Regions from separate parts of the Caldimonas aquatica genome, predicted to be linked through region 3. Evidence: predicted binding sites of a transcription regulator. Region 3 holds the regulator's gene; each other region holds the start of a gene.

The links. The regulator FNR, encoded in region 3, switches genes on or off when oxygen is low (the NO sensors DNR and NnrR bind a similar motif). The targets are predictions, from matches to a motif close to TTGATNNNNATCAA.
Region 1: a site for FNR is predicted at 7,871-7,884, ahead of paaY (phenylacetic acid degradation protein PaaY). Genes of this name have one in related genera too.
Region 2: a site for FNR is predicted at 7,170-7,183, ahead of OMP39_RS07225 (PHA/PHB synthase family protein). Genes of this name have one in related genera too.

Annotation. Positions count from the first base shown of each region.
Region 1 covers NZ_CP110257.1:3,160,867-3,170,620, reverse strand. Annotated here, with positions in the region: gene OMP39_RS14530 (ABC transporter substrate-binding protein) at 1-443, opposite strand, end outside; gene OMP39_RS14525 (TetR/AcrR family transcriptional regulator) at 520-1,152, opposite strand; gene paaE (1,2-phenylacetyl-CoA epoxidase subunit PaaE) at 1,170-2,258, opposite strand; gene paaD (1,2-phenylacetyl-CoA epoxidase subunit PaaD) at 2,306-2,836, opposite strand; gene paaC (1,2-phenylacetyl-CoA epoxidase subunit PaaC) at 2,833-3,645, opposite strand; gene paaB (1,2-phenylacetyl-CoA epoxidase subunit PaaB) at 3,662-3,952, opposite strand; gene paaA (1,2-phenylacetyl-CoA epoxidase subunit PaaA) at 3,976-4,977, opposite strand; gene paaK (phenylacetate--CoA ligase PaaK) at 5,030-6,337, opposite strand; gene paaI (hydroxyphenylacetyl-CoA thioesterase PaaI) at 6,386-6,826, opposite strand; gene OMP39_RS14485 (enoyl-CoA hydratase-related protein) at 6,885-7,724, opposite strand; gene paaY (phenylacetic acid degradation protein PaaY) at 7,942-8,553, shown strand; gene OMP39_RS14475 (ATP-binding protein) at 8,558-9,754, opposite strand, start outside.
Region 2 covers NZ_CP110257.1:1,596,640-1,606,393, forward strand. Annotated here, with positions in the region: gene soxC (sulfite dehydrogenase) at 1-70, shown strand, start outside; gene OMP39_RS07185 (c-type cytochrome) at 54-1,097, shown strand; gene soxB (thiosulfohydrolase SoxB) at 1,212-2,951, shown strand; gene OMP39_RS07195 (ArsR/SmtB family transcription factor) at 3,111-3,467, shown strand; gene OMP39_RS07200 (NUDIX hydrolase) at 3,514-4,059, opposite strand; gene OMP39_RS07205 (fumarylacetoacetate hydrolase family protein) at 4,149-4,844, shown strand; gene OMP39_RS15405 (chorismate--pyruvate lyase family protein) at 4,855-5,472, opposite strand; gene maiA (maleylacetoacetate isomerase) at 5,471-6,112, shown strand; gene pgeF (peptidoglycan editing factor PgeF) at 6,128-6,907, shown strand; gene OMP39_RS07225 (PHA/PHB synthase family protein) at 7,298-9,004, shown strand; gene OMP39_RS07230 (acetyl-CoA C-acetyltransferase) at 9,054-9,754, shown strand, end outside.
Region 3 covers NZ_CP110257.1:2,020,522-2,030,275, reverse strand. Annotated here, with positions in the region: gene ccoN (cytochrome-c oxidase, cbb3-type subunit I) at 1-1,133, shown strand, start outside; gene ccoO (cytochrome-c oxidase, cbb3-type subunit II) at 1,153-1,779, shown strand; gene OMP39_RS09190 (cbb3-type cytochrome oxidase subunit 3) at 1,790-1,933, shown strand; gene ccoP (cytochrome-c oxidase, cbb3-type subunit III) at 1,953-2,882, shown strand; gene ccoG (cytochrome c oxidase accessory protein CcoG) at 2,887-4,404, shown strand; gene OMP39_RS09175 (FixH family protein) at 4,419-4,706, shown strand; gene OMP39_RS09170 (hypothetical protein) at 4,758-5,057, shown strand; gene fnr (fumarate/nitrate reduction transcriptional regulator Fnr) at 5,128-5,850, opposite strand; gene hemN (oxygen-independent coproporphyrinogen III oxidase) at 6,085-7,479, shown strand; gene OMP39_RS09155 (sulfite exporter TauE/SafE family protein) at 7,479-8,141, shown strand; gene icd (NADP-dependent isocitrate dehydrogenase) at 8,349-9,602, shown strand; gene OMP39_RS09145 (RcnB family protein) at 9,725-9,754, opposite strand, start outside.

The DNA.
Region 1 (9,754 bases), 1.1 Mb from region 3:
TGCTCGGCGATGGCGAGCGACATCTGGATGTCGTTCTGCGGCGTCTTGAACACCCAGCGCTTCTTGGCGTCCACCGGCTCGACGATGCGCGCGGAGGCAGCCATCGAGATCATCGGCACCTGCGCCTCGGCAACGACGTCGATCATCGCCAGCGAGTTGGGCGTGATCGTCGAGCCGATGACGATGTCCACCTTGTGCTCGGTGATGAGCTTGCGCGTGTTGGCCACCGCCGCGGTGGTGTCGCTCGCGTCGTCGAGGACGATGTAGTTGACCTTCTCGCCGGCGATGGTGGTGGGCATCAGCGAGATCGTGTTCTTCTCGGGGATGCCGAGCGAGGCCGCCGGGCCGGTGGCCGAGACGGTCACGCCGACGTTGATGTCCGCCCAGGCCGCGGTGAATCCGAGCGCGCCGATCAGGGCCGTCAGCAGATGCTTGAATCTCATGGAGTGTCTCCTTCGGTGGGATGAATGGTCAGGCGTGCGAGCATCGGTGCATTCCAGGTTCACGTCATCGGGGACATTACGCAGTCGCGTGGCCGCAGGCTTCGAGGAGCTGCGCGGGGCGCAGGCTCTTGAGGCCGCCGATGAAGAGCTCCGCCACCAGCGGTGCCATCGCGTCGTAGCCCAGGTGGCCGTTGGGGCGCATCCAGGTGAACATCCAGTTGATCATGCCGAACAGCAGCATCGTGAGCGGCTTGGCGAGCCGCGCTTCGGCGAGGTCGGGGCGCAGCACCGCGACGGCGCGCGAGATACCGGCCACCACTTCGCGCTCGATGCCCAGCACGCGCTCGCGGTCGGCCTCTTCCAGGAAACGCACGTCCTCGGTGAGCACGCGGTGGGCATGCTGTGCATCGGTGTACTCCTGCACGAAGCGCAGGATCAGCTCGCGCAGGCGGGGCTCGGGCGCGAGGCCCGCGGCCTCCACCTCCACGAGCAGCGCGCGCAGCTTGAGCACGTGGCCCTCGGCGATCTGAACCAGCAGGCTGTACTTGTCCTTGTAGTAGTGGTAGAGGGTGGCCTTGGACAGGCCGCACGCCTCGGCCACCTGGTTCATCGAGGTCGCCGGATAGCCGCGCAGCGCAAAAAGCTGCGCCGCCTGCGCGAGGATCATCTCGCGCTGGTCGTCATAGCCGGGAGCACGTCCACGGGGCATGTCGTTCGCAATCCTTTCTATCGCTCGTCGAAGGAGAGCACCACGCGCTCGGTCAGCGGGTGGGCCTGGCACGTCAGCACGAAGCCGGCCGCGACTTCCTGCTTGTCGAGCGCGAAGTTGCGCTCCATGCGCACCTTGCCTTCCAGGAGCTTGGCCCGGCACGTGCCGCACACGCCCGAGGTGCACGAGAACGGCACCTCCAGCCCCGCGGCCGATGCGCAATCGAGGATGCTCGGTTGCTCGCGGCGGAACTCGATCTCGCGGCGCAGACCGTCGCGGATGATGACGACCCGGGCGCGCTCGGCGTCGCCGGGCTGCGACTCGTGCATCACCGCGCCGACCGGGCCCTTGGCGTCCTGCGGCAGGCCGAACCGCTCGATGTGGATGCGGTCTTCCGGCACGCCGGCGGCGAGCAGGGCGGTTTCGGCCTCGTCGTTCATCTGGTAGGGGCCGCAGACGTACGCGTGGTCGATGGTCGAGGCCGGCACCACCGTGCGCAGGAACTCGCCGATCTTCTCGCGGTTCATGAGGCCCATGTTGAGCGGTGCGTCCGTCGGCTCGTCGGAGAACACGTGGTGCAACACCAGACGCGTCATGTACTTGTTCTTCAGGTCCTCGAGTTCTTCCTTGAACATCGTGGACTGCAGCTTGCGGTTGCCGTAGACGAGCGTGAAGCGCGAGTGCGGCTCGCGGGCCAGCACCGTCTTCATGATCGACAGGATCGGCGTGATGCCGCTGCCGCCGGCAAAGCCGACGTGATGGCGCTGGGCCTGCGGCTCGATCGGCACGAAGAAGCGGCCTTGCGGCGCCATGACCTGGATCGTGTCGCCCGGCTTGAGCTGCTCGTTGATCCAGTTCGAGAAGACGCCTCCGGGTACTTTGCGCACGCCCACGCGCAGGATGCCTTCGTCCACGCCGGCGCAGATCGAATACGAGCGGCGCAGGTCCTGGCCGTCGATCTCCTTGCGCAGCGTGAGGTACTGGCCCTGGGTGAAGCCGAAGACTTCGCGCAGCTCGGGCGGCACTTCGAAAGTGACGATGACCGCCTCGGGCGTGTCGGGTTCGATGCTGCGCACACGCAGCGGGTGGAACAAGGGGCTGCTCATGGCGTGGTGGCGTTCGCGTCTCGGTGGGGTGGCGGGGTTCGGGGCCCTCAGATGGGCTTGAAGTGTTCGAACGGCTCGCGGCAATCCAGGCAGCGGTACAGCGCCTTGCATGCGGTCGAGCCGAAGGCGGACAGTCGCTCGGTGCGGTTGCTGCCGCAGCGCGGGCACGGCACCGGGGTGCGGGGCAGCACGCGGATCGTTGCGGTGCCTGTCTCGCGCGTCGCGGCCGGCGGCGCGATGCCGTACTCGCGCAGCTTGCGGCGGCCTTCTTCGCTGATCCAGTCGGTCGTCCAGGCGGGGGCGCGCTGCAACGTCACGCGCGCAGGGCCCAGGCCGGCCGCGTCGATCGCATCGAGCACCGCGCGCTCGATCACCTCGGTGGCGGGGCATCCGCTGTAGGTGGGCGTGAGCACGACTTCCAGCATGGCGCCGTCTTCCCGGACGTCGCGCACGATGCCCAGGTCGCAGACCGACAGCGCCGGCACTTCCGGGTCGAGCACCTGCTGCAGCGCCGCCCAGGCGCGTTGCAGGCGCCCGGCCTCGGCGGCCGGTGCGGCGGAGCCGGGCGCGGTGGTCACCACGCGCCTCCCGGGTAGGCCCGCTGCAGGTACTGCATCTCGGCGAGCAGGTAGCCCATGTGCTCGCTGTGCACCCCGCGCTTGCCCGTGCTGCGGAACTTGCCCTCGGCGGGCATCGACAACCGCGCCTCGGAAAGGATCTCGGTCATCTCGGCGTACCAGGGCTCGCGCAGCGCGGCGCAGCTCGGGCCCAGTCCGCTCGCCTCGGCGGCGGCATCCACCTCGTCGGCTTCGAACAGCTCCGGCACGTACGGCCACAGCGCGTCCAGCGCCTCCTGCATGCGGCGGTGCGACTCCGGCGTGCCGTCGCCCAGACGCACCACCCAATCGGCGGCATGCTGCTGGTGGTAGCGGGCTTCCTTCAGCGCCTTGGCAGCGATGGCGGCGAGCTCGGCGTCGCTGGAGTCGCGCAGGCGCTCCCACAGCAGCTTCAGGTAGGTCGAGACCATCGCATTGCGCACCACCGTGCGTGCGAAGTCGCCCGGGCGCGAGGGCCCGCCGGTGCTCACATTGGGCAGTTCGACCAGCGTCGGGTTGAAGAAGTCGCGCTCGTCGCGCAGGAAGGCGAGCTGGTCCTCGTCGTAGGTGCGGTCCTTGCCGCGCCCTTCGACGACCCCGGCGTGCGTGAGCAGCGCGCGGGCCTGCCCGATGAGGTCCAGCGCCATGTTGGTCAGCGCGATGTCCTCCTCGAGGATGGGGGCGTGGCCGCACCACTCGCCCAGGCGCTGGGCGAGGATGAGGCAGGTGTCGGCGGCGCGCAGCAGGTACTGCACCTCGGGACGCCGGTCGATCTGGATGGACTGGGACATGGTGACGCGCCCTTCCTCACATGTGGTCCACCGACTGCGGCAGCTTGTAGAAGGTGGGGTGGCGGTAGACCTTGTCTTCCATCGGGTCGAAGTACATGTCCTTGTCGCCCGGGTCGCTCGCGACGATCTGGTCGCTGCGCACCACCCACACGCTGCTGCCCTCCTGGCGGCGCGTGTACACCTCTCGGGCCATCTGGATCGCCATGCGCGCGTCGGGCGCATGCAGGCTTCCGCAGTGCTTGTGGTCCAGGCCGGAGCGGCTGCGCACGAACACTTCCCACAGCGGCCATTCGTTCTCGGTGCTCATCGTGTTCTCCTTGCAATGCACGGTCATGCCGCCTCGCGTGCGGCTTCGCGCTTGCGGGCATAGGCCAGCGCCGCTTCGCGCACCCAGGCGCCTTCTTCCCAGGCCTTCACGCGGGCGGCCATGCGTTCGCGGTTGCACGGGCCTTCGCCACCCACCACGCGCCAGAACTCGTCCCAGTCGATGCGGCCGAAGTCGTAGTGCTGACGCTCCTCGTTCCAACGGATGTCCGGGTCGGGCAGGGTCACGCCGAGCACCTTGGCCTGCTCGACGGTGGCGTCGACGAACTTCTGCCGCAAGTCGTCGTTGGAAATGCGCTTGATGCCCCAGCGCATCGACTGCGCCGAATGCACCGAGTCGCTGTCGTGCGGGCCGAACATCATCAGGCTCGGCCACCACCAGCGGTTGACCGCGTCTTGCACCATCGCGCGCTGGGCGTCGGTGCCTTTCTGCATCATCACGAGCAGCGCGTCGTAACCCTGGCGCTGGTGGAAGCTCTCCTCGCGGCAGATGCGGATCATCGCGCGGGCATAGGGGGCGTACGAGCAGCGGCACAGCGGCACCTGGTTCATGATGGCCGCGCCGTCCACCAGCCAGCCGATGACGCCGACGTCGGCCCAGGTGAGCGTGGGGTAGTTGAAGATCGAGCTGTACTTCGCGCGGCCGCTGTGCAGCGCCTCCAGCATCTCGTCGCGGCTCACACCCAGCGTCTCGGCGGCGGCGTAGAGGTACAGGCCGTGGCCGCCCTCGTCCTGGATCTTGGCCAGCAAGATCGCCTTGCGCTTGAGCGTGGGCGCGCGGGTGACCCAGTTGCCTTCGGGCAGCATGCCGACGATCTCGGAATGCGCGTGCTGGCTGATCTGGCGCACGAGCGTCTTGCGGTAGTGCTCGGGCATCCAGTCCTTGGCTTCGACGAAGCCGCCTTCGTCGATGCGGGCCTCGAAGCGTTCCTCGAGCCGAGCTTCCTCCGCAGAACGCACCGGCTTGCGGGCCTCCTGCGGCGCGGTGTCCATGGCCTGGGTGTACATGAGGGTCTCCTGGGCAAAAGGGGTCGATGCCGGCGTCGAAAGGCGCCGGGGCTCAACGGGGGCGCTTGTCGATCACGCGGCGGGCCTTGCCCACCAGCGTGCGCTCGATCGACTCCGGCGGCTCGACGCTCACGCGGGTGCTGACACCGACCATCGTCTTGATGCGGTGCTGCAGCTGGCGCGCGATCTCGTCGCGGTTGGCGCTGGTGTGGCGCGGGTCGAGCTCGCAGCGCACCAGCAGTTCGTCGAGGTGGCCCTCGCGCGTGATGACGAGCTGGTACTGACCCGACAGGGGCCCCAGCTGGAGGATGAGTTCCTCGATCTGCGTGGGGAACACGTTCACGCCGCGGATGATGAGCATGTCATCCGAGCGGCCGACGATCTTGCCCATGCGGCGGAAGCTGCGCGCGGTGGGCGGCAACAAGCGCGTCAGGTCGCGCGTGCGGTAGCGGATGATGGGCAGCGCTTCCTTCGTGAGCGAGGTGAAGACGAGCTCACCCTCGCTGCCGTCGGGCAGCACCTCGCCCGTCTCGGGGTCGATGATCTCGGGATAGAAGTGGTCTTCCCAGATGACCGGGCCGTCCTTCGTCTCGATGCACTCGTTGGCCACGCCCGGGCCCATCACCTCCGACAGCCCGTAGATGTCCACGGCGTCGATGCCGGCCTTGGCCTCGATCTCGCCGCGCATGGCCTCCGTCCACGGCTCGGCGCCGAAGATGCCGACCTTGATGCTCATCTCGCGCGGGTCCAGCCCTTGGCGCACGAACTCCTCGATGATCACCTGCATGTAGCTCGGGGTGACCATGATGATGTCGGGCTTGAAGTCCTGGATCAGCTGCACCTGCTTCTCCGTCTGGCCGCCCGACATCGGCACCACCGTGCACCCGAGGCGCTCGGCGCCGTAGTGCGCCCCCAGGCCGCCCGTGAAGAGGCCGTAGCCGTACGCCACGTGCACCATGTCGCCCGGCCGCCCGCCGGCGGCGCGGATGGAGCGCGCCATCAGGTGCGCCCAGGTGTCGATGTCGTTCTTGGTGTAGCCCACGACCGTGGGCTTGCCGGTGGTGCCCGAGGAGGCGTGGATGCGCACGATCTGGTCGCGCGGCACCGCGAACAGGCCGAAGGGGTAGTGGTCGCGCAGGTCCTTCTTCGTCGTGAAGGGGAACTTCGCCAGATCCTCCAGCGATTTCAGGTCATCGGGGTGGACGCCCCGCGCGTCGAAGGTCCGACGGTAGTGCGGCACGCATTCGTAGGCGCGGCGCAGCGTGGCCTTCAGGCGCTCGAGCTGCAGCGCAGCGATCTCGTCGCGGCTGGCACGCTCGATCGGCTCCAGATCGCCGGGGGCGGGTTGCTTGACGGGCATGGATGTCTCCTTGGGACCTCGGGGAGTGCTGTCTCGGACGTCCGCGGCTCAGACGGCCACCACCGGCTTGCCCTTGGCCGTGTAGGAGCGGCCGCGGAAGACGGCGATGCGTTCGCCCTGCTGGTTGACCACCTCGGTGTCGTACAGGCCCGTGCGGCCGCCGCGCGCGACCTCGGTGCAGGTGGCGGTCAACACGTCGCCGAGCCGGGCCGGGGCGAGCAGATCGATCGCGAAGCCGGAAGCCACCGTGAGCTCGTTGTACGAGTTGCAGGCGAAGGCGAAAGCCGAGTCCGCCAGCGTGGCGATCAGGCCGCCATGGCAGATGTCGTGGCCGTTGAGCATGTCCTCGCGCACCGTCATCGTGAGCACCGCCCGCCCGGGCGCCACCTCACGCACCTGCATGCCCAGCGCCTTCGAGGCGCGGTCGTTGGCATACATGCCTTCGCGCACCAGTTCGGCCAGGCGTTGCGCGTCGGGGGTCGGGGTCATGCGGGGGTCTCCTCGGTGATGGGGGTGGATGCGGGGAGGGCGGCACCAGCGGGTCGCGTCAGTGGGCCGCGCCCTCGTCGTCGGGGCCGCGCACGGTGACGTCGCGGTCGGTGAAGACCGGCGGGCGCTTGGCGCCGAAGGCGGCCACACCCTCGAGGTAGTCGTGGGCCCGGCCCAGCGTGCGCTGCCAGCGTGTCTCGAGCCCGAGTGCCTCGTCCATCGAGGAGCCGGCGGCAGCGTCGATCGCCGCGCGCGTGGCGACGAGCGCGCGGGTCGGCATCGCGGCCAGGCGGGCGGCCAAAGCGGCGACCGTCTCGGCCAAGGCGGCGTCGTCCACGCACTGCCAGATCAGGCCGATGCGCGCGGCCTCTTCGGCGGGCAGCTTGTCGCCGAGCAGGGCCAGGCCCAGCGCGCGGGCGCGGCCCACCAGGTGCGGCAGCAACCAGGTACCGCCGGTGTCGGGCACCAGGCCGATCTTGGCAAAGGCCTGGATGAAGCTCGCCGTGCGGGCGGCGACGACCAGGTCGCAGTTGAGCGCGAGGTTGGCCCCGGCGCCGGCGGCCACCCCGTTGACGGCGGCCACGGTGGGCACGGGCATCGAGCGCAGCCGCTGCGCGAGCGGTCGCCAGTGCCGCTCGATGACCGCGCCCAGGTCCTTGGGGGCGGAGCCGGGCTCCACCGAGACGGCCGGGTCCGACAGGTCCTGCCCGGCGCAGAAGCCGCGGCCGGCGCCGGTGATGACGACGCAGCGCACGGCGGTGTCGGCCGCGGCCGCGTCCAGCGCGGACGCGAGGGCCTCGTGCATCTCGCCGGTGAAGCTGTTGAGCGCCGCGGGGCGGTTCAGCGTGAAGGTGCGAACGGCACCTTCTTGCGAGACGAGAACGAGCGGCTCGGACATCGGAACTCCTGCGCAATCGCCCCTGCCGCGGCTTTGCCCCGGCCACTGGGGCGGGCCGCCTACGACAAGGACCAGGCGAACGTGTTGACCCGGGGCAAAAACAGTATTGACCGACCGGTCGGTAGATATTACGGTTGCACCTGGGGCTGACGCAAGTCAAACCCCGCTGGTGAAAACCCGAATCCCCGCTCGCCCGAACCGCACCGCCGGAGGACCCATGCCCTGTTATGCCATCGAGGACGTGATCCCTGTCGTTCATCCCACCGCCTACGTCCACCCGACGGCCGTGCTGATCGGCGACGTGCTGATCGGCCCCGGCTGCTACATCGGCCCCGCGGCCTGCCTGCGCGGCGACTTCGGACGCATCGTCATCGAGGCGGGGGCCAACGTGCAGGACACCTGCGTGATCCACGGCTTTCCGGCGCACGACACGGTGGTCGAGGAGCACGGCCACATCGGCCATGGCGCCGTGCTGCACAGCTGCATCGTGCGGCGCGATGCGCTGGTGGGCATGAATGCGGTGGTGATGGACGAGGCGGAGGTCGGGCCGCAGGCCATCGTGGCGGCCTGCGCCTTCGTGCCGGCGGGCATGAAGATCCCGCCTCGCTCGTTGGTGGCCGGCGTGCCGGCCAAGGTGCGGCGCGAGCTGTCGGACCAGGAAGTGGCCTGGAAGCAGGAGGGCACCCGCACCTACCAGGACTTGACGCGCCGGTGCCTGGCGACGATGCGCGAAGTGGTGCCGCTGCGCGAGCTCGAGGCCGACCGCCCGCGGCTGCGCGCGCCCGACGTGCGCCCGCTGATCGCCACCAAGCGCGACGGCCAGGGCTGAGCGTTCAACGCGGCCGCGGCCACTCGAGCGTCACGGCGAAGCCGCCGCCGGGCGCCTGCGCGGCGCGCAGCTCGGCGCCGTGGGCGCGGGCCACCTGGGCCACCAGCGCCAGACCGAGCCCCGTGCCCCCGGCCGGGGTGGCGCCGCGCTCGAAGGGCCGCGCGAGCCGCTCCCACTCCTCGGGCGAGACGCCCGCGCCGGCGTCGAGGACGGTGAGCCGGCCGGGGGCCACCTCCACCACGACCGGCGTGCGCCCGTGGCGCAGCGCGTTTTCCACCAGGTTGCGCAGCGCGAGGGCGAGCAGGTCGGCATCGGCCTGCAGCACGGGCGGCGGGGCGACCACCCGCACCGACACGGCGGCGCCCTCGCCCCCGAAGTCCGAGACGACCAGCCGGGCCAGTTCGGCAAGATCGAGGGCACTGCGGCGCAGCGCTGCACCGCCGCGCAGGCGGGCAAGGTCGAGCAGGCGCTCGCTGGTGCGGGTGAGGCGGTCGATCTGACGCAGCAGGCTGCGCACGCGCTCCTGCAAGCCTTCGTCGCCGGTGTGCGCCAGCAGGCGCTGCGCCTGCGCGCGCGCGGCGGCCAGCGGGGTGCGCAACTCGTGCCCGGCCTGCGCGGCGAAGGCCTGTTCGGCCTGCAGCAGCTGGCCCACGCGCGCGAGCAGCGCATTGACCGAACGCACGAACGGCTGCATCTCCACCGGCACCGGGGCGAGCGGCAGCGGGTCGAGCTCGTGTGCCGCGCGCCGGTCCAGCGCCTCGCCCGTCTGCCGCACGCCCGCCAGGCCGCGCCGGATCACGACCCCCACGAGCACGACGGCGGCGGGCAGCAGCACCGCGAGCGGCCACATCAGCGCGAGCAGACTCTCGGTCACCGATTCGACACGGTGCTCCAGCGCCTCGGCCACCACCGCCCGGCGGCGTCCGTCGTCGCGGGTGATGACGGCCACCCGCCAGGGGCCCAGGCGATGCAGGCCGTCGGCCAGGTCCTGGCCGAGCGGCTCCTCGGGCGCCTCGTGCGAGCGCAGGCGCAGCCGACCGCGCGCGTCGAACACCTGATAGATGACACGCTCTTCGTGCTCGCCCACCTCGGCCACGCGCGGCGTCGCCGCCTCGTCGTCCTGCAGGGGCAACACCAGCAGGCGTTGCGCGGTCTCTGCCAGCGCGCTGTCGAGCACCTCGCCCGTCTCGTGCCACAGCGC
Region 2 (9,754 bases), 420 kb from region 3:
CCACAACAACGCCATCCAGACGTGGCTCGTGCAGGAAGGCGGGGAGGTGAAGAATGTCCAGCTTTCGTAAGGCGCTGTTGCTGGCCCTCGCGGTCGGGGCCACTGCGGCGGTGGCGGCCGAGCCGGCGCGCTTCGTCGGGATCGGCCGTGCCGCGACCCCGCAAGAGGTCGCTGCCTGGGACATCGACGTGCGCCCCGATTTCAAGGGGCTGCCGCGGGGCAGCGGCTCGGTGAACCGAGGCATGGAGGTGTGGGAAGCGAAGTGCGCGGGCTGCCACGGCGTCTTCGGCGAGAGCAACGAGGTCTTCACGCCCATCGTCGGTGGCACCAGCGCCGAGGACGTGCGTACGGGACGGGTGGCCCGCCTGAAGGACAACAGCTACCCCGGGCGCACGACAATGATGAAACTCGCCACCGTCTCGACGCTGTGGGACTACATCCACCGCGCGATGCCGTGGACGGCGCCGAAGTCGCTGAGCGTGGAGGAGGTGTATGCGGTGACGGCGTACATCCTTCATCTCGGCGGGGTGGTGCCCGAAGACTTCGTCCTCTCGGACCGCAATATCGCCGAGGTGCAGGCGCGGCTGCCCAACCGCAACGGGATGCAGACTCAGCACGGCATGTGGCCGGGCAAGGAGATCGGCCACGGCAAGCCCGACGTGCAGGGCACCAACTGCATGCGCAACTGCCCCGTCGAGCCCAAGGTGGCTTCCTTCCTGCCCGATCATGCGCGCAACGCCCACGGCAACCTCGCCGACCAGAACCGTCTGGTCGGGGCGCAGCGCGGCGCGCAGACCGCCCCCGTCGCGCAGCCGAGCCCGGCAGCCGCCGCGGCCGCGCGGGCGCAGGACGTCGGGGCGCTGCTGCGCAAGCACGCCTGCGTCGCTTGCCATGGGGTGGATCAGAAGATCGTGGGCCCGGCGCTGCGAGAGGTGGCGGCGCGGTATGCCGATCGCTCGGACGCGGCCACCTACCTGGCCGCCCGCATACGCTCCGGCGGGTCTGGCGTGTGGGGCGCGGTGCCGATGCCTCCGCAGGCCCTGCCGGAGGCCGATGCGCTGGCCATTGGACAGTGGCTGGCCCAGGGCGCCAAGTAGCAGCCCGTGCGGCCGCCCTGCGTCTCGCAGGTGCGGCCGCTCGACGATACTCGTGACGGCGCAACGCGCCGCGATGATGGCGCCACGGCTCGGCCGTGGTGCGAAGGTGGCAGCATGAATCTTTCCAAACGCGAGTTCCTCCACGTGCTCGGCGCGGCCTCGGTGGCCGGCATGAGCCTGTCCCGGTACGCCGAGGCCGACGCCGCGACGGCGCAGCGCGGCCTCTACGACATTCCGCGTTTCGGCAACGTGTCGTTCCTGCACATGACCGATTGCCACGCGCAGCTCAAGCCCATCTACTTCCGCGAGCCCAGCGTCAACTTGGGCGTCGGCGGCATGAAGGGGCAGTGGCCCCACCGGGTGGGAGAGGAGTTCTTGCGCTCGGCCGGCCTGCGCCCCGGCACGCCGCAGGCGCATGCCTTCACGTACCTGGATTTCGAGCGGGCCGCGCGCCGCTACGGCCGCGTCGGCGGTTTCGCGCACCTCGCCACGCTGGTCAAGCAGCTCAAGGCGAGTCGACCGGGAGCTCTCTTGCTGGACGGCGGCGACACCTGGCAGGGCTCGGCGACCTCTTTGTGGACGCGCGCGCAGGACATGGTGGATGCCTGCAAGCTGCTCGGCGTGGACATCATGACCGGGCACTGGGAGTTCACCTATGGCCAGGATCGCGTCAAGGAACTGGTGGAAAAGGACCTGGCCGGGCGCATCGAGTTCGTCGCGCAGAACGTGAAGACGGCCGACTTCGGCGACCCGGTCTTCAAGCCCTACGTGCTGCGCGAGATCAATGGCGTTCCCTGCGCGGTGATCGGGCAGGCCTTCCCCTACACGCCGATCGCCAACCCGCGGTACTTCGTGTCCGAATGGAGCTTCGGTATCCAGGACGACAACCTCCAACAGATGGTGGACGAGGTGCGGGCCAAGGGCGCCCAAGTGGTGGTCGTCTTGTCGCACAACGGCATGGACGTGGACCTCAAGATGGCTTCGCGCGTGCGCGGCGTGGATGCGATCCTCGGCGGACACACTCACGACGGCATTCCGGTGGCCATTCCGGTGCGCAACGCCGGCGGGACGACGCTCGTCACGAACGCGGGCAGCAACGGCAAGTTCCTCGGCGTGATGGACTTCGACGTCAAGGGCGGCAAGGTGGTGGACTTCCGCTATCGGCTCCTGCCGGTGTTCTCGAACCAGCTGGTGCCCGATCCCGAGATGGAGGCGCTGATTCAGCGTGTGCGCGCACCGTACGAGGCCCAGCTCTCGGAGAAGCTGGCGGTGACCGATACGCTGCTTTATCGGCGCGGCAACTTCAACGGCACCTGGGACCAGCTCATCTGCGATGCGCTGATGGAGGTGCAAGGCGCGCAGATCGCGTTCTCGCCCGGCTTCCGCTGGGGCACGACGCTGCTGCCGGGCGACGTCATCACGCGAGAGCTGATGATGGACCAGCTGGCCATCACCTACCCGTATGCCACGCTGACCGAGATGCGCGGGGAGATGATCAAGACCGTGCTGGAAGACGTGGCGGACAACCTCTTCAACCCCGATCCGTACTACCAGCAAGGCGGCGACATGGTGCGCGTGGGCGGCCTCACCTACACCTGCGATCCGGCCCAGAAGATGGGCCAGCGCATCAGCGACATGCGCCTGAACGGCAAGCCCATCGAGGCCGACAAGACCTACAAGGTGGCTGGCTGGGCGCCGGTGTCCGAGGAGGTCCGCAACCAGCCTGGCATCAAGCCCGTGTGGGAGCACGTGGAGGCGTGGCTCAAGGCGCAGGGCGGGCGGGTCGGGCCGCGGCGGCTCAACACGCCGAAGCTGGTCGGCGTACAAGGCAACCCGGGCATCGCCGCGGCCTGACGCTCTTGGGCTTCGACTGCCGGCGGCCGCCCCTCGGCGGGAGGACGCCGGTTCGGGCCGGGATTGCCTGTCACGCGAGGGCGGGCAGGGCGGGGGATTCCCGGCTGCGCGTCCTGCCGTGAATCGCTATATTCAAGAGCACGCATACCGGCAACCAGCATGGATCTCAAGCGCAGCGAGGATCGGGTCTTCGAGTCGGCTGCCGAGCTTTTCTCGGTGCTGGCCACGCCCATCCGTCTGAAGATCATCAGCGCCCTGTGCAACGGGGAAAAGAACGTCTCGGAACTGCTCCAGCAGATCGATACGACGCAGCCCAACATGTCGCAGCACCTCGCGATGCTGTACCGCTGCGGTGTGCTGGGCAAGCGTCGCGAGGGCACCCAGATCTACTACCGGCTCGAAAGCGCTCGGGTTGCCGAGTTGTGCCGGGTCGTGTGCACGCAGATCGCAATGGAACTGGACCCGGAGGCTGAGATCGACTCCCGCGAGCGCCTGCGCACCGCTGTGCGGGGATGACCCAGGGGCTCACCAGCCGGATGGCCCCCGCGGGAGGGGCTGCGCGTCAGCCGATGTCTCCCGTATGCAGCTCGAACCGGCCGCGGGCGCGGTCCTCGAAGTAATGCCTCAGCGTTTCGCGCACCGTGCGGAAGGCAATCTCGTCCCAGGGCACCTCCGACTCCCGGAACAGGCGGGCCTCGATCGTCTCGGGGCCCGGCTCGAAGCGCGTGTCGAGCAGTCGGGCCCGATAGAACAGGTGCACCTGCCCGACGCGCACGACATTGAGCAGGGTGTAGAGCCCCTGCAACTCCACGCGCGCACCGGCTTCCTCCTCGGTCTCGCGCACGGCGCCCTGTTCCGTCGTCTCGCCGAGCTCCATGAAGCCGGCGGGCAGCGTCCACAGCCCGTACCGGGGCTCGATGTTGCGTCGGCACAGCAGCACCTGATCCTCCCAGACCGGGAGGGTGCCGACCACGTTCAACGGGTTTTCGTAGTGGATCGTGCCGCAGGCCGGACACACGGCCCGCTCCCGGTTGTCGTCGACGGGGATGACGTACTGCACCGCGGTGCCGCAAGCCCGGCAAAACTTGATTTGTCGCGCAAGAAGCATGGGGGCAGTGTAGCGGGTCACCCGAGGCGGCTGCCGCCTGCGTGCGAACGCGCTAGCATGGGCTGTTCCAACCTCGAGAGGAGTTCAACTTGACGGACGTGATTCAAGCGCCACCCGTGCCTCGGGTGCCGGTGCGCGGCGGCGGGCTCTTTCCGGTGCGCAGGATCTATTGTGTGGGCCGCAACTACGTGGAACACGCCATCGAGATGGGGCACACCGGGCGGGAGGCGCCGTTCTTCTTCCTGAAACCGGCCGACGCCGTGGTGCCGGTGGACGAGGGCGCCCTGGGCAGCATGCACTACCCGAGTCTCACGAAGAATCTGCACCACGAGTTGGAGCTGGTCGTGGCCATCGGCCAGGGCGGCAGGGACATTCCCGCGGGCCAGGCCTTGGAGCATGTGTGGGGCTACGCGGTGGGCCTGGACATGACCCGGCGGGACCTGCAGAACGAGATGAAAAAGCAGGGGCGCCCCTGGTGCATCGGCAAGGGCTTCGAGGAGGCGGCGCCGATCGGCCCGATCGTGCGCGCGAGCGAAGCGCCCGGCGTGCTCGACGCGGAGATCCGGCTCGAGGTCAACGGTGAGGTGCGGCAGCGCAGTCGCACCAGCAAGCTGATCTGGAGCGTGCCCGAGATCATCGAGCACCTGTCGTCCGCGTGGACGCTCGCCCCGGGGGATCTGATCTTCACCGGCACACCGGAAGGGGTGGGGGCCGTGGTGAGTGGCGATCTTCTCGAGGGCCACATCGAGGGCCTGCCCCCCTTGCGTGTGCGCATCGTCGACTGAGGCGAGCGGCTCAACGCCTTCGAGCCGGGGGAGGCAAAGGCCGCCGCTCGGCGACGCTCGGGCTGAAGACTTCGATCAGCGCCAGACGGCTCGCTCGCTGGCGAAAGACCGATCGCCGCGCCCACCGCGGGCCGCGGCCGCGGACCCCCGCCCGGTCGGCTCGCCGGCCGAGCGGGTGGGCAGCGGGGAGCTTGCACCACTGCATCGAGGCGCGGCGGATGCGCCCGTCGCCGAAGAGCAGTTCGGCCAGAGGCCGGGTGCCCAGCCCCCGCAGCGCCCGCCAAGGGCCCCGCCGGGCGCTCGATTCGACCCCACTGCACGCGTAAACCAAGGGGAGCCCGTCGGCGTGCAGGGCCACTTCGCGCAGGTGCCGCAAGGGGCGTCCCTGCCTCAGGGCGAGCAGGGGGCTGCGTGCCCCGACGGGGCCCGACTGGCGCCGCACTTCCACCGCGAACCGGTGGCTCGTGCGCTTCAGATGGGCGGTGAGCGAGCCGGCCGCCGCGAGCCAGCGGCGCAGCGTTCGGGTGGCAGGCGGGCAGGCAGACCAACGAAGCATCGGACGGTGCGAAAGGCAAGGCCGCGATGATAGCCACCCGGGCGAGCGCGGCCTCGCTACACTGCGGCGCATGAAGCTCTACAACTACTTCCGATCCTCGGCCTCGTTTCGGGTGCGCATCGCGCTGGCGCTCAAGGGGCTGGCGTACGAGTACGTGCCGGTGCATCTGGTCAAGGGAGAGCAGCTCACGGCCGACTACGCCGGTCTCGCGCCGGCGCGGCTGGTGCCACTGCTCGTCGATGGCGAGCAGCGCCTCAGCCAGTCGCTGGCCATCATCGAGTACCTGGACGAAGTCCAGCCGGAACCGCCGCTGCTACCCCGGGATGCGGCCGGCCGGGCGCGCGTGCGCTCCCTGGCGCTGGACATCGCCTGCGAGATCCACCCCCTCAACAACCTGCGGGTGCTCAAGTACCTGAAGGATCAGCTCGGCGTCAGCGAAGAGGCCAAGAATGCCTGGTACCGGCACTGGGTGGAATCCGGGCTGGAGGTGGTGGAAGCCCGGCTGCGCGACGAGGCCGGCACGGGCCGCTACTGTCACGGGGATCGACCCACGCTGGCCGACTGCGTGCTGGTGCCGCAAATCTTCAATGCCCAACGCTTCGACTGCCGCCTCGATCACCTGCCCACTGTCATGCGCGTGTTCGAGCAGTGCATGCAGCATCCCGCCTTCGTGGCGGCCCAGCCTTCCCGCTGTCCTGACGCTCAGGGCTGAATCGGCCTCGCGACGATGACAGCCGCACCGCTCGCCGACCTGCGCTCTGGCTGGATCACCCCAGAGTGGGATGCCCCGGCTGGCGTTCGGGCGGTGATGACGACGCGCTGTGCCGGCCTCGGTGCCGCGCCCTACCGGGGCTTCAACCTCGCCTTGCATGTCGGTGACGATCCGCACACCGTCGAGCGTCATCGGCAATGGCTCGCGCAGGCGATCGGAGCGCGACCCGTGTTCCTGGACCAGGTGCACGGGTGCACCGTCGTGCGCCTTTCCATGCCCGCAAGCGACGCCTTGCCGAGGGCCGACGGCGCCTGGACGAGCGAGCCCGGCCTGGCGTGCGTCGTGATGGTCGCCGACTGTCTGCCCGTGCTTTTCGCTGCGCCGCAAGGCCGCGGGGTGGCCGCGGCCCATGCGGGTTGGCGCGGGCTGGCCGGTGGCGTCCTGGAGGCCACCTTGCACGCGCTGTGCGAGGGCACCGGATCGCGCCCGGATGAGATCGTGACCTGGCTCGGACCTTGCATCGGCCCACGCCGGTTCGAGGTGGGAGAGGATGTGCTTATGGCCTTCGAGGAGTCGATAGGCCCCGAGGCGCGGGGGCATTTCCACCCGGCTTCTTCCGGGAAGTGGCGGGCCGACCTCGCCGGGCTGGCCCGCACGCGCCTGGCGCGGGCGGGCGTTCGGCAGGTGACGGGCGGCCGCTGGTGCACCGTCGAGGACGACTCAAGGTTCTATTCGTTCCGGCGAGACCGTGTCACCGGGCGCATGGCGGCGCTCGTCTGGATCGAGCGTGGGTGACGCCAGGGGCAAGGGGCCGACAGCGCGGGCGGCGTGTGCAGCCTGTGCCGCCCGGCGCGCACGCCGCCGACCGGGCGTGCCGAGGAGGTACGTCACCAGCGCCACCGGCGCAGCGCCGTACAGGATGAACGTGAAGACCGCGCCCAGGACGGTGCCTTGCGTGTGCGTGGCTTCGGCCACGGCCATCATAAGCGCAATGTAGAGCCAGACGATTGCGACCAGGTACATCGAGGAGAGCCAGTGAAAAGGCAAACGAGCCCGATTGATAAACGTCAACGCACGACGACGACGAAGACCGGCAAAGCGAGCCAGGCAGTGTACAAACGGGCCGCAGGACATGCGGGCGGCCCGGCGCGAAACCCCGATGGCCCCCTCGATGGCGAGGACAAGATGAAACAGCAGCAAGCGGGCGAGCACGAGACCGGGGCTCGGGAAGCCAGTGCCGCGCCCTTTTTCGGCGCCATGCCTTCGCTGGAAGCCGTGTGGACCCAGCTGAAAGGGGTGCAGGCGGCACCGGTGCCGATGCAGCGCTGGGCCATGCTGCAGGCCGAGTACCTGCGCGAGGCGGCCGAGATCTGGAACAAGACCATCTTGCACGCCGGGCAGGGGCTGTCCTTGCCGGACCGGCGCTTTTCCGACGAGGCCTGGACCCAGAATCCGGCCGCGGCCTACATGGCTGCGATGTACCTGCTGAACGCCCGCACGATGATGCAGCTGGCCGAGAGCGTGCAGGCCGACCACAAGACGAAGGCCCGCATCCGGTTCGCCGTGCAGCAGTGGATCGATGCCACCGCGCCGAGCAACTTCTTCGCACTCAACCCGGAGGCGCAGCGCAAGGCCCTCGAGAGCAGGGGCCAGAGCATCGCGCAGGGAGTGCAGCACTTGCTGGAGGACGTCCGGCGCGGGCATCTGTCGCAGACGGACGAGTCGATGTTCGAGGTGGGGCGCAACGTCGCCACGACCGAAGGCAGCGTGATCTACGAGAACGAGCTGTTCCAGCTGATCGAGTACGCGCCGCGCACCGCCGACGTGTACGAGCGCCCCTTGCTGATCGTGCCGCCGTGCATCAACAAGTACTACATCCTGGATCTGCAGCCCGAGAACTCGTTCGTGCGCTATGCGGCGGACCAGGGCTTGCGGGTCTTCCTCATCAGCTGGCGCAATGCCGACGAGTCCATCGCCAAGCGCACGTGGGACGATTACATCGCAGACGCGGTGATTCGCGCCATCGGGATCGTCCAGGACGTGGCCAAGCAGGAGCAGATCAACACGCTGGGCTTTTGCGTCGGCGGCACGATGCTGGGCACGGCACTGGCGGTGCTTGCCGGTCGCGGTGAGCAGCCGGCGGGGAGCTTGACGCTGCTGACGTCGTTCCTCGATTTCAGCAACACCGGCGTGCTCGACATCTTCGTCGATGAGGCGTCCGTGCGCGTGCGCGAGATGACCATCGGAGAGCAGAGCCCCACCGGCGGGGGGCTCCTGCAGGGGCGCGATCTGGCGGCGACCTTCTCGTTCCTGCGCCCCAACGACCTCGTCTGGAACTACGTGGTGGGCAACTACCTCAAGGGGGAGACGCCTCCTCCCTTCGACTTGCTGTACTGGAACTCGGACAGCACGAACCTGCCCGGCCCGATGTATTGCTGGTACCTGCGCAACACCTACCTCGAGAACAACCTGGCGCAGCCCGGCAAGGTCAAGGTGTGCGGCGTGCCGGTGGACTTCGGGCGTATCGAGGCACCGGCTTTCATCTACGGCTCGCGAGAAGATCACATCGTGCCGTGGGAAGGAGCCTACGCCTCGACGCGCCTGCTCAAAGGCGACAAGCGCTTCGTGCTGGGGGCCTCCGGGCACATCGCCGGAGTCATCAACCCGCCGGCCAAGAACAAGCGCAGCCACTGGCTGAACCCGGAACTGCCTGCGGATGCGCACGCCTGGCTGGCCGGGGCCACCGAACACCCGGGAAGCTGGTGGCCCCGGTGGTCGGAATGGATCACCTCGCATTCCGGCAAGCAGGTGGCGGCACCCAAGAGCCCCGGCAACCGGACGTACCGGCCGATCGAGCCGGCGCCGGGCCGGTATGTCAAGCAACGGGCCTGAGGGCATTCCGTTGCCGCACCCGAATTCGGACACACATCAGGAGCGACTCATGAGCGACATCGTCATCGTTTCGGCCGTGCGCACGGCCATCGGCAAGTTCGGCGGCAGCCTGTCCAAGACGCCGGCCACCGAACTGGGGGCGGTGGCCATCGCCGAGGCGCTGCGGCGCGCCGGCCTCCAGGGCGAGCAGGTCAGCGAGGTGATCTTCGGCCAGGTGCTCCAGGCCGGCTGCGGGCAGAACCCGGCGCGGCAAGCGGCGATCAAAGCCGGCCTGCCCCATGCGGTTCCCGCCATGACGATCAACAAGGTGTGCGGCTCCGGCCTCAAGGCCGTGATGCTCGCCGCCCAGGCGATTCGCGACGGGGATGCCGAGATCGTCGTGGCCGGCGGGCAGGAGAACATGAGCCTCGCGCCGCACGTGCTCCTCGGCTCGCGCGAGGGGCAGCGCATGGGTGACTGGAAGATGATCGACTCGATGATCACCGACGGCCTGTGGGACGTCTACAACCAGTACCACATGGGCATCACGGCCGAGAACGTCGCGAAGAAGTACGGCATCTCGCGCGAGATGCAGGACGAGCTGGCATTGGAGTCGCAGCGTAAGGCGACCGCGGCGCAGGATGCGGGGAAGTTCAAGGACGAGATCGTGCCGGTGATGCTGCCGCAGAAGAAGGGCGAGCCGGTGCCTTTCGATACGGACGAGTTCGTCAACCGCAAGACGAATGCCGAGGCGCTGGCCGGACTGAGGCC
Region 3 (9,754 bases):
GGGGCTGGCAAGCCGTCATCGTCGCGGCCGCCGTCTCGCTGCCCCTGGGCTACACCAGCGGCAAGGAGTACGCCGAGCTCGAGTGGCCGATCGACATCCTGATCGCGCTCGTGTGGGTGGCGTATGCCATCGTGTTCTTCGGCACGGTCGGTATCCGCAAGGTCCGGCACATCTACGTGGCCAATTGGTTCTACGGCGGCTTCATCCTCGCCGTGGCCTTGCTGCACATCGTCAACAGCGCGGCGATGCCGGTGGGCTTCATGAAGAGCTACTCGGCCTATGCGGGCGTGCAGGACGCGATGGTGCAGTGGTGGTACGGCCACAACGCGGTCGGCTTCTTCCTGACCGCGGGGTTCCTGGGGATGATGTACTACTTCATCCCCAAGCAGGCCGAGCGCCCGGTGTATTCGTATCGCCTGTCGATCGTGCACTTCTGGGCGCTGATCTTCACCTACATGTGGGCCGGTCCGCACCACCTGCACTACACGGCGCTGCCCGACTGGGCCCAGTCGATCGGCATGCTGTTCTCGCTGATCCTGCTGGCACCCTCCTGGGGCGGCATGATCAACGGCATCATGACCCTCTCCGGGGCTTGGTACAAGCTGCGTGAAGACCCGATCCTCAAGTTCCTGATCGTCTCGCTGTCGTTCTACGGCATGTCGACCTTCGAAGGTCCGATGATGTCGATCAAGACGGTCAACGCGCTGTCCCACTACACCGACTGGACGATCGGCCACGTGCACTCGGGTGCGCTGGGCTGGGTGGGCCTCATCTCGATGGGCTCCCTGTACTACCTCATCCCGCGCCTGTTCGGCCAGAAGAAGATGTACAGCGTGCGTGCGATCGAGTTGCACTTCTGGGTGGCCACCATCGGCATCGTGCTCTACATCGCTGCGATGTGGATCGCCGGCGTGATGCAGGGCCTGATGTGGCGGTCGATCAACGCCGACGGCACGCTGACCTACAGCTTCGTCGAAAGCGTGAAAGCGACCTACCCCTTCTACATGATCCGTCTGGCCGGTGGCCTGCTGTATCTGGGGGGCATGTGCATCATGGCTTGGAACACGGTGATGACCGCGCTGGCTGGCCGTTCGGCCGCCGGACAAGTGCCGGCCGTCCCCGCCCGCGCCTGAGACCGCGAAGGAACGTCAAATGGCTGACCAACAGAAGATTCCGACCTTCTCGCACGAGAAGATCGAGACCAACAACTTCCTCATGATCTTGCTTATCGTGCTCGTCGTCTCGGTCGGCGGGCTCGTGGAGATCGTGCCCCTGTTCTTCCAGCGATCCACCACCGAGCCGGTGGCCGGGCTCAAGCCCTATACGGCGCTGCAACTCGCCGGGCGCGACGTGTACATCCGCGAGGGTTGCTACAACTGCCATTCGCAGATGGTGCGTCCGTTCCGCGCCGAGACGCTGCGCTACGGCCACTACTCGGTGGCCGGTGAGTTCGTCTACGACCACCCGTTCCAGTGGGGGTCCAAGCGCACCGGCCCGGACCTGCATCGCGTCGGCGGCCGCTACAGCGACGAGTGGCACCGCGTGCACCTGATCAATCCGCGCGACGTGGTGCCCGAGTCCAACATGCCCGCGTACCCGTGGCTGGCGACCAGCCCGCTCAACCCGGCCGAGATGGCCCCCAAGATGAAGGCGCTGCGCACCCTGGGCGTGCCCTACACCGACGAGGACATCGCCGGCGCGGCCGAGGCCGTCAAGGGCAAGACCGAGCTCGACGCCGTGGTGGCGTACTTGCAGTCGCTCGGCACCCACGTCAAGTAAGGAGGCCGCCATGCACCTGGACATCAACGATCTTCGTTCCATCGTGACGGTCGTCTCGTTGCTGGTCTTCCTCGGCATCTGCGGCTGGGCATATGCCCGACGCAACCGCAGCCGCTTCGAGGAAGCGGCCCAATTGCCGTTCCAGTCCGAGTGACCGGCCCGAGGAGAACTTCATGAGCGACTTCTTCAGCAACGGCTGGTCGGTCTTCATCGCCGTCACCACTGTCGTCAGCATCGCAGCGTGCCTGCTGCTCCTCATCGTGGCAAGCAAGCGCAAGGTGATGGCAGGCGACAACACCACCGGCCACGTGTGGGACGGAGATCTGCGCGAACTCAACAACCCGCTGCCGCGGTGGTGGATGGGCTTGTTCGTGCTGACCATCGTCTTTGCCGCCGCCTACCTCGTGTTCTATCCGGGCCTGGGCAGCTACCAGGGCAAGCTCGGATGGAGCCAAGCCACCCAGTACCAGGCCGAGATGGAGAAGGCCCGTGCACAGATTGAGCCGCTGTATGCGCGTTTCGAGGGCATGAACGCCGAACAGCTCGTGCAGGACCCGCAGGCCATGGCCATCGGCGAGCGGATCTTCGTCAACAACTGCGCGCAGTGCCACGGCTCGGATGCGCGTGGCAGCAAGGGTTTCCCCAACCTGACCGACACGGACTGGCTCTATGGCGGCAATCACGAGACGATCATGGAGTCCATCGCGAAGGGGCGTCATGGCGTCATGCCGCCGATGGCCGCCGCCGTGGGCGGCGCGCAGGACGTGCGCAACGTGGCGCACTATGTCCTGAGCCTGTCCGGCAGCCCCCACAACGCGATCGCGGCCCAGCTCGGCAAGGCCAAGTTCGGCGCGTGTGCCGCCTGCCACGGGGCCGATGGCAAGGGCAACCAGGCTCTCGGTGCGCCCAACCTCACCGACAAGGTCTGGCTGCACGGTTGGGGCGAACAGGCGATCATCAACATTATCACCAACGGCAAGGACAACCAGATGCCCGCTCACGCCGACAAGCTGACGCCGGCGCAGATTCGAGTCCTCGCCGCCTACGTCTGGGGCTTCTCCAACGGCCCTGCGGCCAGCACACGCACTGTCAACGCGCAATGAACGGATGCCCGCTGGCGATCAGCAGTTCCTGCCGGGGCCGTGTGCCCCGGCCGCGAGTTCCCAAGTGAAACGCAACCCTCACACCATCCCCATCCAGCCGGTTCCCGCCCACGGCGAGACGTCCGAACAGGTCGTCTCGCTGTATGCCAAGCAAAAAAAGATCTACGCGCGCTCGGTGAGCGGGTGGTTCGCGGGGTGGCGGTGGGCGCTGGTGTGGTTCACGCAGCTCATCTTCTACGGCCTGCCGTGGCTCGAATGGAACGGCCGGCAGGCCGTGCTATTTGACCTGCTGTCGCGCAGGTTCTACATCTTCAACCTCGTCTTGTACCCGCAGGACTTCATCTACCTCACCGCGTTGCTCGTCATCTCGGCGCTCGGGCTGTTTTTCTTCACGGCCGTGGCAGGGCGCCTGTGGTGCGGTTACGCATGCCCGCAGACCGTCTACACCGAGATCTTCATGTGGGTCGAGCGCCGCATCGAAGGCGACCGGATCGCGAGAATGCGGCTTGACGAAGGCCCCTGGACCTTCGAGAAGATCTGGCGCAAGACGGCCAAGCAGGCGGCGTGGATCGCGATCGCGTTGTGGACCGGTTTCACCTTCGTCGGCTACTTCACCCCCGTGCGCGAGTTGATAGCGGCTGCCGCGAGCTTCGCCCTCGGCCCCTGGGAGACCTTCTGGGTGTTCTTCTACGGCTTCGCAACGTACGGCAATGCCGGCTACATGCGCGAGCAGGTCTGCAAGTACATGTGTCCTTACGCGCGCTTCCAGAGCGCGATGTTCGACAAGGACACGATGATCATCACCTACGACACGCAACGCGGCGAGCCCCGTGGCTCGCGCTCGCGCAAGATCGATCCAAAGGCGGCGGGGTTGGGCGACTGCATCGACTGCACGCTGTGTGTGCAAGTCTGCCCCACCGGCATCGACATCCGTGACGGCCTGCAGTACGAATGCATCGGCTGCGCCGCATGCATCGACGTCTGCAACGGCGTGATGGACAAGATGGGCTACGAGCGCGGGCTCATCCGCTACTCCACCGAGAACGGCATGGAGCACGGGTGGACACGCGCCCAGATGTTTCGCCGGGTACTGCGCCCGCGGGTGCTGATCTACGGCGCGATCTTGCTCGGCATCAGCCTCGCCTTCGTCGCGAGCATCGCGCTGCGCAGCCCGTTCAAGGTCGACGTCATCCGAGACCGGGGTGCCCTTGCCCGCATCGTGGAGGACGGCCGCGTCGAGAACGTGTACCGGCTGCAGATCATGAACAGCACCGAGCGCGAGCAGCGCTACCGGATCTCGGTGGAAGGCATCGCCGGCATCTCGGTCGCCTCGCACTCGCAGGTCGACATCGCACCGGCCGAATCCCGCTGGGTGGCCGTTCGTGTGCAGGTCCCCCCGGAGTCTGCCGCCGAGCTGGCCGGGCGCTCCAGCCCCATCCAGTTCGCTATCGAGCGGTTGCCGGACGGCGAGGAGGCCGCTCGCACGGTGCACGAGAAGTCCACCTTCCTGGTGCCGCGCTGAACGCAGGAGCCCCCATGAAAACCCTCGAACCCTCCAAAACCCAGCCCCGCGCATGGTGGCGCGAACCTATGATGTGGCTCGTGGTGGGCGGACCTGCGGCCGTCATCCTGGCCGGCGTGGCGACCCTCGTCTTGGCGGTGTCGCGTCCTGATCCGGTGGTCGATCCCGACTACTACCGTCGTGGACTGGAGATCAACAAGACCATGGCCGAGCGCCAGGCCGCGGCGTCGGAAGCCCCGGCCGTCCGCCCCGCGCTCGAGGTCCGCAACCACGCGGCCACGGGTGGAACGCCCGGGCGATGAGCCCTCAAAGGATCAGGCGGCGCGACGATGCGCCGCCGAAGGAGTGCATGGATGGCGCAGCGGTGGATGTGGATCGCCTGGCCCGCGTTTCTGGTGGCGGGCCTGATCGAGATGTTGGTGTTCGCCTTCGTCGACCCGCGTGACCTGCACTGGCTCGGTGGCGGCGCGATCGAGTTGTCGCCGATGGCGATCTACACCCTGGCCTTCTTCCTTTTCTGGGCGGCCACGATGCTGTCCAGCATGCTGACGACCTTGCTGGCGCGCTCGCCCTTCGAGGTCAACCGCTGTCCTCTGACGGCGGATCAGCGCCCTCCTGCTTGCCCGCGCCCGCAGCACCGGTCCGCGTCCTGAAGAGCCGCGGGTCAGCGAGAAGGCGGGCCCGCCGCCAGCGGCGGCAGCGCATCGCACCCGAGGGCTAGGCTCAGCAGTTGTTGGCCGAGTTGACCAGCTTCTGCAGGCCTTCTTGGTCCAAGATGCGAATCTGGCGCTGCTTGACTTCCAGGAGCCCCTCGTCCTGGAACTTCGAGAAGGTGCGGCTCACCGTCTCCAGCTTGAGGCCGAGATAGCTGCCGATCTCCTCGCGCGTCATGCGCAGCACCAGCGAAGACGGAGAGAAGCCCCGCGCATGCAGGCGCTGCGTCAGGTTGAGCAGGAAGGCGGCAAGCCGTTCTTCTGCGCGCATGCTGCCCAGGAGCAACATCACTCCGTGGTCGCGCACGATCTCCCGACTCATGATCTTGTGGAACGAGTGCTGCAGTTCGGTGAACTCACGCGAAAGCGACTCCAGCTGCGAGTAGGGGATGACGCAGACCTGCGAGTCTTCCAGGGCCACCGCATCGCAGGTGTGGCGATCCTGGCTGATCGCGTCCAGCCCCAGCAGCTCGCCGGCCATCTGGAAGCCGGTCACCTGATCCCGCCCGTCCTCGGAGGAGATGCAGGTCTTGAAGAAGCCGGTGCGCACGGCGTAGAGGGACTGGAACGGATCGCCCGCGTGGAACAACGCCTCACCGCGCTTGACCGCCCTGCGGGTGGCAACCAGCGTGTCGAGCTTTTCCAGCTCTGGGCGCGACAGGCCCACCGGCAAGCACAGCTCCCGCAAATTGCAGCTGGAGCAGGCCACCTTCAGTTCGTTGAGTTTGATCATCTTCTTCGCAGTTCCGGTGGAACCCATTATCGGATGGCCGTGGCTTTCCCGAGGTGACCCCGCGTCCCATACGGACTCCTGCCTCGCGGACCGGATCACAGTGGAGCGGGAGCGGGCACGGTGGAGCAGCATGATCATCCTCAAGTACGGGTGGGATTCTTTCGCGTCGCAGCGACCGTGACCTTGAGACAGATCAAGCGCCCCGGAGTTCTGCCTTGGCACAGTGGAGCCACCATGGAGACCGTCCTTCCTCCTCTCGATCGCGAGTTGCTGGCCCGCTTCGATGTGCCCGGCCCTCGCTATACGTCGTATCCCACGGCCGACAGGTTCGTGGAGGCCTTCACGGAGTCGCACTACCGTCAGGCACTGGAGCAACGCGCCAGCGGGGTGGGGGGGCTGCACGCTCCGTTGTCGATCTACGTCCACATCCCGTTCTGCGAGTCGGTGTGCTACTACTGCGCCTGCAACAAGGTGATCACGAAGCACCACGAGCGCGCCGGCGAGTACCTGGACGCGCTCGACCGCGAAATCGCGATGCACCGCGAGGTGCTCGGCTCCGCGCAGGCCGTATCCCAGCTACATTTCGGAGGCGGCACGCCCACCTTCCTATCCGATGCGGAACTGGAGCGCGTGATGGGCAGCCTGCGCCGGGCTTTCCGGCTCGTTCCCGGCGGCGAGTACTCTATCGAGGTCGATCCTCGCACCGTCACTCCCGATCGTCTTGCACATCTCGCGCGGCTCGGCTTCAACCGGCTGAGCTTCGGTGTGCAGGACTTCGACCCCCAGGTTCAGAAGGCGGTCCACAGGGCCCAGTCTCGCGAGAGCGTCGCCGAGCTGATGGCAGCCGCCCGCCAGCTGAGCTTCGAGTCACTCAACGTGGATCTGATCTACGGACTGCCGCGACAGACCCCGGCGTCGTTCGCCCGCACGCTCGAGCAGGTCGGCGAGCTGCGTCCCGACCGCATCGCGCTGTACGCCTATGCGCATCTGCCCGAGCGCTTCAAGCCTCAGCGCCGCATCGATGCCAGCGAGCTGCCGAGCGCTGAGGACCGGATCTCGATGCTGTCGGGGGCCATCGCCAGCTTCCTAGGCCGGGGCTATGCGTACATCGGCATGGACCACTTCGCCTTGCATGACGACGCGCTGGCCGTGGCCAAGCGCCAGGGCCGGCTGCATCGCAACTTCCAGGGCTACAGCACGCAGCCCGACTGCGATCTGATCGGGCTGGGGGTGTCGGCCATCGGCCGCATCGGCGCCACCTACAGCCAAAATGCCAAGACGCTGCCCGAGTACTATGATGCACTCGCGCAGGGGCGTTTCCCGGTGGTGCGCGGTCTCGCGCTCGACAGGGACGACCTCGTGCGCCGTGCGGTCATCATGGCGCTGATGTGCCAGGGGCACGTGGTGTTCGAGTCGATCGAGGTCTCGTATCTCATCGACTTCCGCCGCTACTTCGCCGCCGAACTGGAACGGCTGGCGGCGCTGGCCGAGGAGGGGTTGGTCACGATCGAGCCCGACGGCGTGTGCGTCACGCCCATGGGGTGGTATTTCGTGCGTGGCATCGCGATGGTGTTCGACCGCTACCTCCAGGCCGACCGCAGCCGCCAGCGCTTCTCCAAGATCATCTGATGGTCTCGGGACTCGTCTTCACCGCGTTGTTGATGGGGCTCGCCGGCAGTCCTCACTGCGTGGCCATGTGCGGCGCTGCGACCGCCGGGGTGGGGTGCACCCGGCCGCGCCTGCTGTCGTTCCAGCTCGGCCGTTTGGCCGGCTATGCCACGCTGGGCGCCGTGGTGGCCACCTCGGCTGGCGCCCTTCAGTGGGGGGCCGAGCACAGCGCCTGGCTGCGCCCCTTCTGGGCGCTGTTTCACGTGGCCGTGCTCGCGCTCGGGATCGCCCTGGTCTGGCGCGGTCGTCAGCCGGCTTGGCTCGAAGGTCTGGCTCACCGCGTCTGGCAGGAGATGCGCCACCGCACGCTCGGCTGGTCCAGCCTGCAGGTGCCCTTCGCGGCGGGGCTGCTGTGGGTGCTGCTGCCGTGCGGGCTTCTGTACTCCGCCCTGATGGTGGCGGCACTCGCCCCAGGAGCCGGGCAGGGGGCCCTGGTGATGGCGGCCTTCGCCTTCGGTTCGGCGCTCGGCCTCCAGGTCGGGCCCATGCTGTGGCAGCGCTTCGGCGCCCGGGCGGGCGGGGGCACCCTCGCCGTGCGGCTGGCGGGGGGCTTCCTGCTCGCCTCGTCCGCGTGGGCCCTCGGCCATGGCGTGTGGTCCAAGGTGGCCGCCGGGGTGTGCTGAGCGGGCTCGGGTGGCGCCCCTGGGCGCGCCACCGCCTCCAGGTACGTGGGGCAAAGGCGGGCGCCGCCTCACGGTTGACCCCCCGAGGGGCCGGCCCAGCCCCGTCTCCCGCAGGGGTGGTGAAAGTCGTCTGAAAGCCGCCCTGACTTAGAATCTTTCGTTCGCGCAAGAACCCGATACCAACCACGTTCCGCGGAGCTTTCTCACATGTACCAGCACATCAAGGTGCCCGAGGGTGGCCAGAAGATCACGGTCAACCCGGACTTCTCGCTCAACGTTCCCGACAATCCCATCATTCCGTACATCGAGGGGGACGGCACCGGCTTCGACATCACGCCCGTGATGATCAAGGTGGTCGACGCTGCGGTGGCCAAGTCCTACGGTGGCAAGCGCAAGATCCACTGGATGGAGGTCTACGCCGGCGAGAAGTCGACCAAGGTGTACGGCCCGGACGTGTGGCTGCCCGAGGAGACGCTGCATGCCGTGCGCGAATACGTGGTCTCGATCAAGGGCCCGCTGACCACCCCGGTCGGTGGCGGCATCCGCTCGCTGAACGTCGCGCTGCGCCAGGAGCTGGACCTGTACGTCTGCCTGCGCCCGGTGCGCTACTTCAAGGGCGTGCCCTCGCCGGTCAAGGAGCCCGAGAAGGTCGACATGGTGATCTTCCGCGAGAACTCGGAAGACATCTACGCCGGCATCGAGTTCGACTACCAGAGCGACAAGGCCAAGAAGCTGATCAAGTTCCTGCAGGACGAGTTCGGCGTCAAGAAGATCCGCTTCCCGGAAACCTCGGGCATCGGCATCAAGCCGGTCTCCAAGGAAGGCACCGAGCGCCTGGTGCGCAAGGCCATCCAGTACGCCATCGACAACGACAAGCCGTCGGTGACGCTGGTGCACAAGGGCAACATCATGAAGTTCACCGAAGGCGCGTTCCGCGACTGGGGCTATGCCCTGGCGCAGCGCGAGTTCGGCGCCGAGCTGATCGACGGCGGCCCGTGGTGCAAGTTCACCAACCCGAAGACCGGCAAGGACATCGTCATCAAGGACGCCATCGCTGACGCGTTCCTGCAGCAGATCCTGCTGCGTCCGGCCGAGTACTCGGTGATCGCGACGCTGAACCTGAACGGCGACTACATCTCCGACGCGCTGGCCGCGCAGGTCGGCGGCATCGGCATCGCCCCGGGCGCCAACCTGTCCGACTCGGTCGCGATGTTCGAGGCCACCCACGGCACGGCGCCGAAGTACGCCGGCAAGGACTACGTGAACCCCGGTTCCGAGATCCTGTCGGCCGAGATGATGCTGCGCCACATGGGCTGGAAGGAAGCCGCCGACCTGATCATCAGCTCGATGGAAAAGGCCATCCAGAGCAAGAAGGTGACCTACGACTTCGCCCGCCTGATGGACGGCGCGACCCAGGTCAGCTGCTCGGGCTTCGGCCAGGTGATGATCGACAACATGTGATCCGCCGCGGCCCGGCACGGCCGGGCCGGCCGGTCCAGATGGAAACCCCGCTTCGCGAGAAGCGGGGTTTTTTCTTGGCTGGCGCATGGCGCCGAGCTGGGGCCTTGCGGCGTGTGCCCGGCTCAGTGAGCCAGCACGAAGTGGGCAATGAT